One region of the Bacteroides maternus genome, then DNA from elsewhere that is predicted to be linked to it. Evidence: riboswitches for the same ligand, from Rfam matches in the RefSeq annotation. Region 1 holds a riboswitch; each other region holds the start of a gene.

Evidence for each region. A riboswitch is a leader RNA that binds a small molecule or an ion and turns the genes downstream of it on or off. The one in region 1 is predicted to bind cobalamin.
Region 2: linked by a shared signal. The riboswitch ahead of VYM24_RS24795 (TonB-dependent receptor plug domain-containing protein) and the one ahead of VYM24_RS19055 (TonB-dependent receptor plug domain-containing protein) in region 1 are both predicted to bind cobalamin.
Region 3: linked by a shared signal. The riboswitch ahead of VYM24_RS22535 (Arm DNA-binding domain-containing protein) and the one ahead of VYM24_RS19055 (TonB-dependent receptor plug domain-containing protein) in region 1 are both predicted to bind cobalamin.
Region 4: linked by a shared signal. The riboswitch ahead of VYM24_RS22615 (GNAT family N-acetyltransferase) and the one ahead of VYM24_RS19055 (TonB-dependent receptor plug domain-containing protein) in region 1 are both predicted to bind cobalamin.

The regions. Positions count from the first base shown of each region.
Region 1 is NZ_CP143867.1:4,917,104-4,919,311, reverse strand. Features, by position in the region: gene VYM24_RS19055 (TonB-dependent receptor plug domain-containing protein) at 1-966, opposite strand, end outside; cobalamin riboswitch at 1,018-1,269, opposite strand; gene VYM24_RS19050 (DUF4251 domain-containing protein) at 1,483-2,061, opposite strand.
Region 2 is NZ_CP143867.1:6,296,419-6,298,626, reverse strand. Features, by position in the region: gene VYM24_RS24795 (TonB-dependent receptor plug domain-containing protein) at 1-977, opposite strand, end outside; cobalamin riboswitch at 1,028-1,230, opposite strand; gene VYM24_RS24790 (serpin family protein) at 1,332-2,208, shown strand, end outside.
Region 3 is NZ_CP143867.1:5,713,562-5,715,769, forward strand. Features, by position in the region: gene VYM24_RS22530 (two-component system sensor histidine kinase PhoR) at 1-557, shown strand, start outside; cobalamin riboswitch at 648-852, shown strand; gene VYM24_RS22535 (Arm DNA-binding domain-containing protein) at 1,142-2,208, shown strand, end outside.
Region 4 is NZ_CP143867.1:5,729,846-5,732,053, reverse strand. Features, by position in the region: gene tnaA (tryptophanase TnaA) at 1-467, shown strand, start outside; gene VYM24_RS22620 ((4Fe-4S)-binding protein) at 538-768, opposite strand; gene VYM24_RS22615 (GNAT family N-acetyltransferase) at 778-1,080, opposite strand; cobalamin riboswitch at 1,441-1,640, opposite strand; gene VYM24_RS22610 (hypothetical protein) at 1,830-2,208, shown strand, end outside.

The DNA.
Region 1 (2,208 bases):
ATAATGCTGCCGTTTCTGACGCACTTCGTCTCCCGTTTTGTAATCTCCATTATCACTGGTGTATAGATAATTGGTATCGTAATTATCGTTTTTAAGGTCGAACTGGATATAAGAACGTTTGTTGAAATTGTATTTAGCTCCTGCTCCTAAACTGTATGCATCGTAGGTCAGATTATACTTCAGATATTCGGGCTGGCGTTTAACTGTACGGTCATAATAACTGCCTTCAACATACATTGACAGTTTGTCATTCGGTGTGAATTGAAACATTTGTGTATAGTTGTCCGTATAGAAAGCGTTGGCGTCATGCTGATCTCTTGCATCGCCATTTGCATCTACACGTGTGAGGGTCCAACCATCGGCCTGACGACGTTGATAAGAAGTATAAGAAGCAAACTTCTCTGTTTTGATGTCTACGTTGGCAGTCTGGGTGAACTGCCCACGCTCTTCTACCTTTGTATTACTGGTAACTGTTATGTCATTTATCGGTTGGTTTGTAATGACATTGATTACACCACCAATAGCATCACTACCATAAAGAGCGGAACCGGCACCCTTTAGGACTTCAATACGTTTTACGTTACTCATGTCAATCCGGTTCAGGTCGATATTGTTACTGCTGTCTCCCGTTAGCTTTTTGCCATTAATAAGTATAAGTACATACTTGTTCGACAGTCCGTTTAGCATAAGGTAGTCTCCCATTGAGTTGGTAGAGAAAGACAGCGATGGAACCAAAGCAGTCATCGCCTCACGGAAATCTGTAATTCCAGCCTTTTTAATGTCGTTCGCTGTTACTACTTCTACTGGTGTTGGGGTGTCTTTTAGTCTGTGATGCGTACCTGTACCTGTTACTACAACAGGATTAAGTTCTACACTCAGATCTTGACTCTGTTTTGTCTCTTGTGCAGATGCACTCATTGCTACACATCCTCCCATGAGGATGAACAGCCAATTCTGTTTCTTCATTGATTGATAAATAAGAATTAATACTTGCCCTCTTGACCCCGAGACGGCGTTAATAATGTGATTACTCAGGCAGGTTTCCTGACTCAACCTTTACGGAAAGTAACCTTCCCATCCTTGGTTTCCCATTTGTTGGACAGTGGTTTCTAGAAGTTCCTCAATGAATACTTCCCGTTTTTTTGTTTCGTGTTATCTGAAACAAAATTAAGGCTTTACAGTAGCGGGCACTGTTCCGGTTTCTCACCGGATTCCCTTTTATGTGGAGTGTTGAACACACTTCACATCACCTAAGCAGGGGCAAAGATAAACATATCTTTAGATAAGAAAAAGTATTTTAGACTTTTATGTTTAGGAAAGTGTTTGTTCGAATGGCACTTCTTAATGATTGAGAAGCAGATGTACTTTAAAAAAACATTTGCGGCTACGAGAGCTGGCGCTTAAGTAAGTATGAAACCTCACTTATATAAGCGCCAGCTCTCGCAACCGCAAATGTTGGATTGCTTGTATGAAGGGTGATATTTAGAACGACCGTCCTTTGAATACGCTTGATTCAGACAGTGGGATGAGTTTACCATCCAGTGATAATCTGTTTGAGTTGAAATTCGGGTTGATTGTTGCAGATACATTGTTAGATCCATGAGCTAATCTGATAGAAACTTGTGCAGATATTCCGATACCTATTACATTAAAGCTGCAACTCACGTTTCCTTTTTTATCTGTAGTTGTTTTAATGTCACCAACTCTACCGTCCACAGTTACACCGCCAATGCCGTTAGGACCAGCAAAGGCACCGTTGAAAGCAACTTGTACGGATGCTTTTTCACCGTTTAAAAGTATAAAGTTTGTATTTGACGTAACGAAAACATTCCGCCCTCTCTTAAATGTCACACAGTCTACTTCCATAACAAATTTTCTATCCTTTATAGCTTGTACGGCATCAGCGTATGCTCGTTCTTGTACTATTTTCTCCCGAGCTTTTTCTGCGTCACGTTGTGCTTTGCGTTCAGCACGACGGCTTTCACTTTTACTTTCCTGTGCATAGATTGTTGTGGATGCACCTACGAAAACTAACATTAATAATACGATAATCTTTTTCATAACTTATTCTAGCTTTTTGTTAGAGTAAACAATCAGGGAATGAAAAAGATGCATGTAATCTATATTATTATTATGTGCATTAATATTTATTATATGTTATGCATTGTCATTCATCGACTATGGAACATATTACTGCATTTCCGGTTA
Region 2 (2,208 bases), 1.4 Mb from region 1:
TTATAGTCCCGGTTCCAGCTGAAGTTAAATTTTCCGCTTGCTTGTAATTTCCATTTTTCAGAGAATCGATTCTCATACTTCAATTGGCCGAAGTAATTACGGTCATATAGTCTTTCGGCAGCATACGAATTGTCATAAATCACTCCGCCGGGTAACCCTCTTTCCGAATCAAAGAGATAAACTTTGGTTTTCAAATCCTGTTTCTCATTCAGAGTTACAAACAAATTTAATTCTGCCCGATAAGTCTCTATATCACTATTGTTTCGTTTGGAGTCAATCAGTTTATTCCCATTCCACATTTTGAAAGGATAATTACCGTCTGCCCGTAAATAATCAGCATAGGCAGAAAGACTGAAACGGTTACTTAATTTCTGGGCATAAAATAAAGAAGGATTAGCAAGCCCGTAAGAACCGGTTTTCATATTTGCAAGCAATTGGAAAGGTCTGTCACTGAAATCCGGACGTGCGGTTTCGATACTTAAAGCACCGGCAGAGGCAAACATCTTCGCTGTCTGGTAAATATTATCGCTCTGACCAATGCTGAGTGCCAGTTCGGAAACATTGTCTAACGAGAAACGGGAGATATCTACCTGGCCTGACTGACAATCACTGACAGTCACTCCGTCATAGCTGACTGCTGTATGTTGCGCTCCCAGACTGCGTACAGAAACAGTCTTTAATCCACCAATTCCGCCATAATCCTTAACGCTGACTCCTGAGAAATGACGAACTGCATCGGCCACATCCGATACTCCCAAACGTTCCATATCAGTTTTCTTCATCTGTTGGAGTGGGGCGGTTGCTGAGAGAGCCGGTGGCACACGCCGACCTTTTATCCCCACTTCCGGAATGGCATGTACCTTTCCAGTAATGGAATCTCCTGCTTGTTGTGCTTGTAGATTGACCCAAAGCCAACATAAAAGGCAAAGCAAATTAAACCGTAGTCGGGTATACCGGCATAGATTATCTTTTATCATAAACAGAATGCTAAAAACAATATACATCTCATACCCTTTCCTCGAAAGCATAAGATTTGATAGGTTTTGCAGGTCTTCTGACTTACTCCGGATTTGCCGCCTTCCCACCATACGAATATTGGCAGTGGCACAGGTGATTGGCAAATCCTGCAATAGGAGATCACAGCAGCGGGACTGTTTGGGAGTCACACCCAATTCCCTTTTCATGGAGTATACCGAAAGGCATACTCCAACAAAACCGAGAGCAAAGATAGGAAAGATTTATGTTTTATTTGTGATGTAGTGCAGTATTTTATAAATTTATGCATTTATTCTAACAGAGTAACTTAATAGAAAACTAATACTATAATGCTTATGCTAAAGAAAACTATTGCTGCGCTAAGCCTACTCAGTATCCTTGCAGCCTGTCAGAATGATGAGAATCCTTCTCAACCGGAACCAAAACCACGTCAAGACATCAATCTCACTCGTGCGGAACAAGATTTTATGGACAAAGGTACAGACTTTGCTTTCCGTTTCTTCGATCAGGTGTGCAGTACCGAAAAAGAAAAACCGAATGTTTTTGTGTCTCCATTGAGTGCATCACTTTGCTTATCGATGATTACTAACGGAGCTTCGGGCAATACGCTTACTGAAATGCAGTATGTATTGGGATTTCCTGCCGCTTCTTTCTCTCTTGATGATCTGAATAACTATAATCAAAAATTAACTTCAGCTTTATTGGATTTAGATAATACCACTCAATTAGGAATCGCCAATTCTATTTGGGTGAAACAAGGTTTTAAAGTTTACGATTCTTTTGTGGATGTGAATAAGAAGATGTATGATGCCCAGGTACAGGAACTTGATTTTACATCTCCCACAGCGAAGGATGTGATTAACCGGTGGTGCGCTGAGCAGACGAATAATTGTATAAAAGAGGTTATACAGAGAATACCGGAAGATGCACGTATGTATTTGATTAATGCACTCTACTTCAAAGGTATCTGGAAGAGTCAATTCCAAAAATCGGATACTCGCCAGGAAAACTTTACTAATTCTGATGGTACTGAGCAGAAAGTGAACATGATGAATCAGACAGAAACGTTTAATTATGCTCAGAACTCAGCATTTTCCATCGCAGAATTGCCATATGGTAACGAAGCTTTCAGTATGGTGCTCTTATTGCCTGCCGGGGATAAGACTTTGGATGAGAGTTTGTCCGGGTTGACTTATGAAAACTGGAAGGAAT
Region 3 (2,208 bases), 800 kb from region 1:
TGGAGCGATGCTATGCTCAAAGCAATCGGCTAAGCCGCCTGCTACGCGACATCTCCGTATTAACGCGTATGGACGAAGCCGCCAACATGATCGACATGGAGAAAGTAGACATCAGCCTGTTGGTAGGCAATATCGTAAACGAGGTATCCCTGGAACTGGAAGAAAAGCATATCACCGTAATCAACTCCCTAAAACCGAAGATACAACTACGGGGAAACTACTCCCTGCTATACTCCATTTTCCGCAACCTGATGGACAATGCCATTGCCTATGCAGGCACGGATATACGCATCAACATCAGCTGTTTCCGCGAGGACGAGAATTTCTACTATTTCAGTTTTGCCGATACCGGCGTAGGTGTCTCTCCCGAACATCTGAACCGCTTATTCGAACGCTTCTACCGGGTAGATAAAGGACGCTCACGCAAACTGGGCGGCACAGGATTGGGATTGGCTATCGTAAAGAACTCGGTAATCATCCATGGAGGTACCATTTCGGCCAAGAACAACCAGGGTGGCGGATTGGAATTCGTATTCACGCTGGCAAAGGAAAAGTAAGAAGTGGTTAGTGGTAAGTGATTAATGATTAGCGGTTTGTGATTGCATAAAAAAATAATCACTTATCACTAACCACTAATCACTTTTTTCCTTATCTTTGCGATGCATTGGTTTACTGTCTTTGTTCGGAGACGGTAATTAAAAGGGAATCAGGTGCAAATCCTGAACAGTCCCGCTGCTGTAAGTTTCATGATAGGTTGCAGGCAAACTACCAATAGCCACTGGAAGTCCGCTTCCGGGAAGGCGCTTGGCAACAGAAACAAGTCAGAAGACCTGCCATGCACTGTTTTTATCACTGCTTTCGAGGAAAAAGCGTTGAGTCTAATGAAACGGGCAAACCGTCCCATCATTTCATTCATCCACTCTGCTTCAAAGAAAGTAAGGAACAATAAACTCTGCCAAGTTTATTTGAATGCCAATTTGATGGGAATCACGTTGGCATTTTTCGTTTATAACATACTGTTATATTGTATATTACAAAATTTATTCCTATTTTTGCCAATAGTTAAAATCACTCAGTTTAAACCATAAAAGTTTAAACCAACTTTAAACCAAAATAAAATTGAACCCCGAAAAATAGGATTATGAAAGTCAGAAAAGAGTTATTCAAAAGTAAAACATTAACGAATGGAGAACACCCTATCGCCATTAGAATCCACCATAAAAAAGCCAAATTAGTAATGACGGGAGTTTCTACCAAAGCCGAATATTGGAATAAAGAAAAACTTGCTGTTAAGTGTCAAGACAAAAAATATAAAGAGAAAAATAAAATTGTCAATGACGAATATCTACGAATCTTACAAAGAGTGACAGAGTTCGATACAATCAACCGTCCATACGACTTAGACCTTCTCGCATCCCATGAAGAAATTACAGCTATATATAATGAAATTGACGACAACGATACTATTCCAATATACACTAATTTCTTTGATTTACTTGATGCCAAAATACAAACATACGAGGAAGGTAGTGCAAGAAAATATAGACAATTAAAAAATGCTTTGATTAAAATCTATGGAAATGAAATCGCAATCAAATCAATTAATAAAACATGGTTTGCAACTTTAGAGGAAAACTTAAAAGATAAAGGGGTTAAACAAGCCAAAGAATTAATCAAACGATTTATTACAACATATAATTGGGGATTCACAGAGGGGCATATTTTAAGTTATAAACCAATATCTTATAACAAGAGAGCCTACACAAGCATCATTGAAAAAAGGACATTAGACCTTGAAGGATTTACTTTTCTTCAACATCTATATAGTATCGGTACAAACGAACATTTAAATAATTGGCTAAATGAACCGTACACCTTTAATAATAATAGCTATTTTAATGCGATAAATATCTTTTTAATTATGGTTGCATTTGACGGATTAGCCCCCATCGACTTATCACATTTACGAATGAAGGATTTAAAACGTAAACAATACAAAAAAATGCCACTTGATTACACAAGAATTAAAGATTCCCAATACATGAAAGAATACAATAATAAAAATCAAATCATTGAATATTACTCAGTACAATTATTGAGACAAAAGACAAAAAGAGAAGTTAATATTAAATTACCTTGTTATATTATTGATTCCCTATTATATCCCTATTATTATGATGAGGTAGGTTTCAAAAAAAAAGAAGACGA
Region 4 (2,208 bases), 810 kb from region 1:
CCACGGGATTGGATGAAAATACGGAATTTGATAATCTGGAAACCCGCATCCGTCAGGTAGAATATCTGGCAAAGAAGTTGGATGAATACGGTATTCCTTATCAGCGTCCGGCAGGCGGACATGCCATCTTTGTGGATGCAACGAAGGTACTGACGCATGTACCGAAGAATGAATTCCCGGCACAGACTCTAACGGTTGAGCTATATCTTGAAGCCGGTATCAGAGGATGTGAAATCGGTTATATCCTAGCAGACCGTGATCCGGTTACCCGTGAGAACCGTTTTACCGGACTGGATTTATTGCGCCTGGCTATTCCCCGCCGCGTATATACGGATAATCACATGAACGTGATAGCAGTAGCGTTGAAGAATGTTTTCGACCGTCGTGAAAGTATTACTAATGGAGTACGTATTACTTGGGAGGCTCCCCTGATGCGTCATTTCACTGTTCAATTGGAACGTACATAACTACTTTCTTTTTCATAATACAAATGAGGTTACCCGAATTCATATGTTGAGGGGGGTAACCTCATTTCTTTTATTTATCTTCTTTCTCGTTATTCATTCTGTAACTTAATGCTCCCGACGGGCATTTCTTGATTTGAGCGATCAATTCTTCCGTCGTTGCATTTTCAGCCGTTATCCACGGTTTTTCTTTCGGATGATACACATTCGGAAGGGTCTTGGTACAAATACCTGCATGTTGGCACAGGCCGGGTTGCCAGATGATGGTCACTTCCCCGTTCGTATATTCTTTCTTTATATTCATTACTATTTATTATTGAATGTGAATACCTTTCATTACAATTCTTTTCCATTCGGGATGTTTGTGAATGTATCCCGCTACAAACGGGCAGAGAGGTACTAATCTAAGTCCTTGTTTTTCTATATCTTTCAATGCTTTTTCTACTAACTGGCTGCCGATGCCTTTACCACCCAATTGAGTGGGTACTTCGGTGTGTGTCAGGTAAATCTCCCCATTCGATGATTTTATATACTCAATCTTTGGAGTATATTTATCGACATGAAACTCATATTGGTGACGTTCTTCATTATCAATCAGTTCATAATCTGCTTCCATAACTTTTCGTATTAATTGTTTACTGTATGTATAACATGCGGATGATGAAATTTGTTTTGGGAAAGTTATAGAATAAAATGTCCGGGCGAAATCCCTTCGACCGGACACCATTCAAATAAACTTGGCAGAGTTTACTTTAAAATTTAATAATGTATTGAAAATCAAATATATTATTTAAAAACTCTGTATTGGTTTAAACTTTTGGTTTAAAGTTTTTAGCGCCATTTTATTTTCTTGTTTTGATGTCCGATAGCGTTAAATATTGCAAAAGTAATATTTTGAAACAAGAATAACCCTCAAATCTGAAACTGAATAGAATGAATATAATCATTAAATTCAATGCTCTTTCCTCGAAAGCAATGATGCAAAAACTACATGGCAGGTCTTCTGACTTGTTTCGTTTATAAACTGCCTTCACGGGATTTCCCATTGGCGAAAGTGTTGTTTATAACTTTTTATATGAAACTTACAGCAGCGGGACTGTTCAGGATTTACACCTGATTCCCTTTTAATTACTCCTCTCGTACGAGAGTTGCAAACCAATGTGCCGCAAAGATATGAATAAATATTGCAATTCCATAAGTTGTAACTTGGAAAAATGAAAATCTAATCAATACGCACTTTTTACGTAACTATATTTACGTATTTAAATTTGCGCACTAACAACAAAAAAGAGTATCTTTTTTAGATATTTTTTCTTTGATTTTTCCTATATTGGGAGCGATTATTAACCCTTAAAATAAAATATCATGGAAAAAGAAGTTTTAGAAGAATACATTTCATTATTTGAGAAGGTAGCCCATAAGTCTGCTAATTTGGAAGAACTTCAAAAGAAGTATGAACCCAATAGTGTTTTTGATGATTTGGAAATATGGGAACTTTATACAGCCCATATCATAGCTGAATATCTTCCTCAAAAGATTGATGTTTTGGGAGAAGAAGACGAAAGAATAATGAATATTGACGAATGGATGTTTTCATCTGCATTCCTCTTTGAGCCATATTGGATTATCAAGTACCAAGATATGTATTATGCTTTTGACTTTGAAGATGAATTAGAAGGGAAGGACGCAGAGTATTCAGAATTACGAGAATATTTATGGGAACGAATGGTGCAGGAAATCGCAG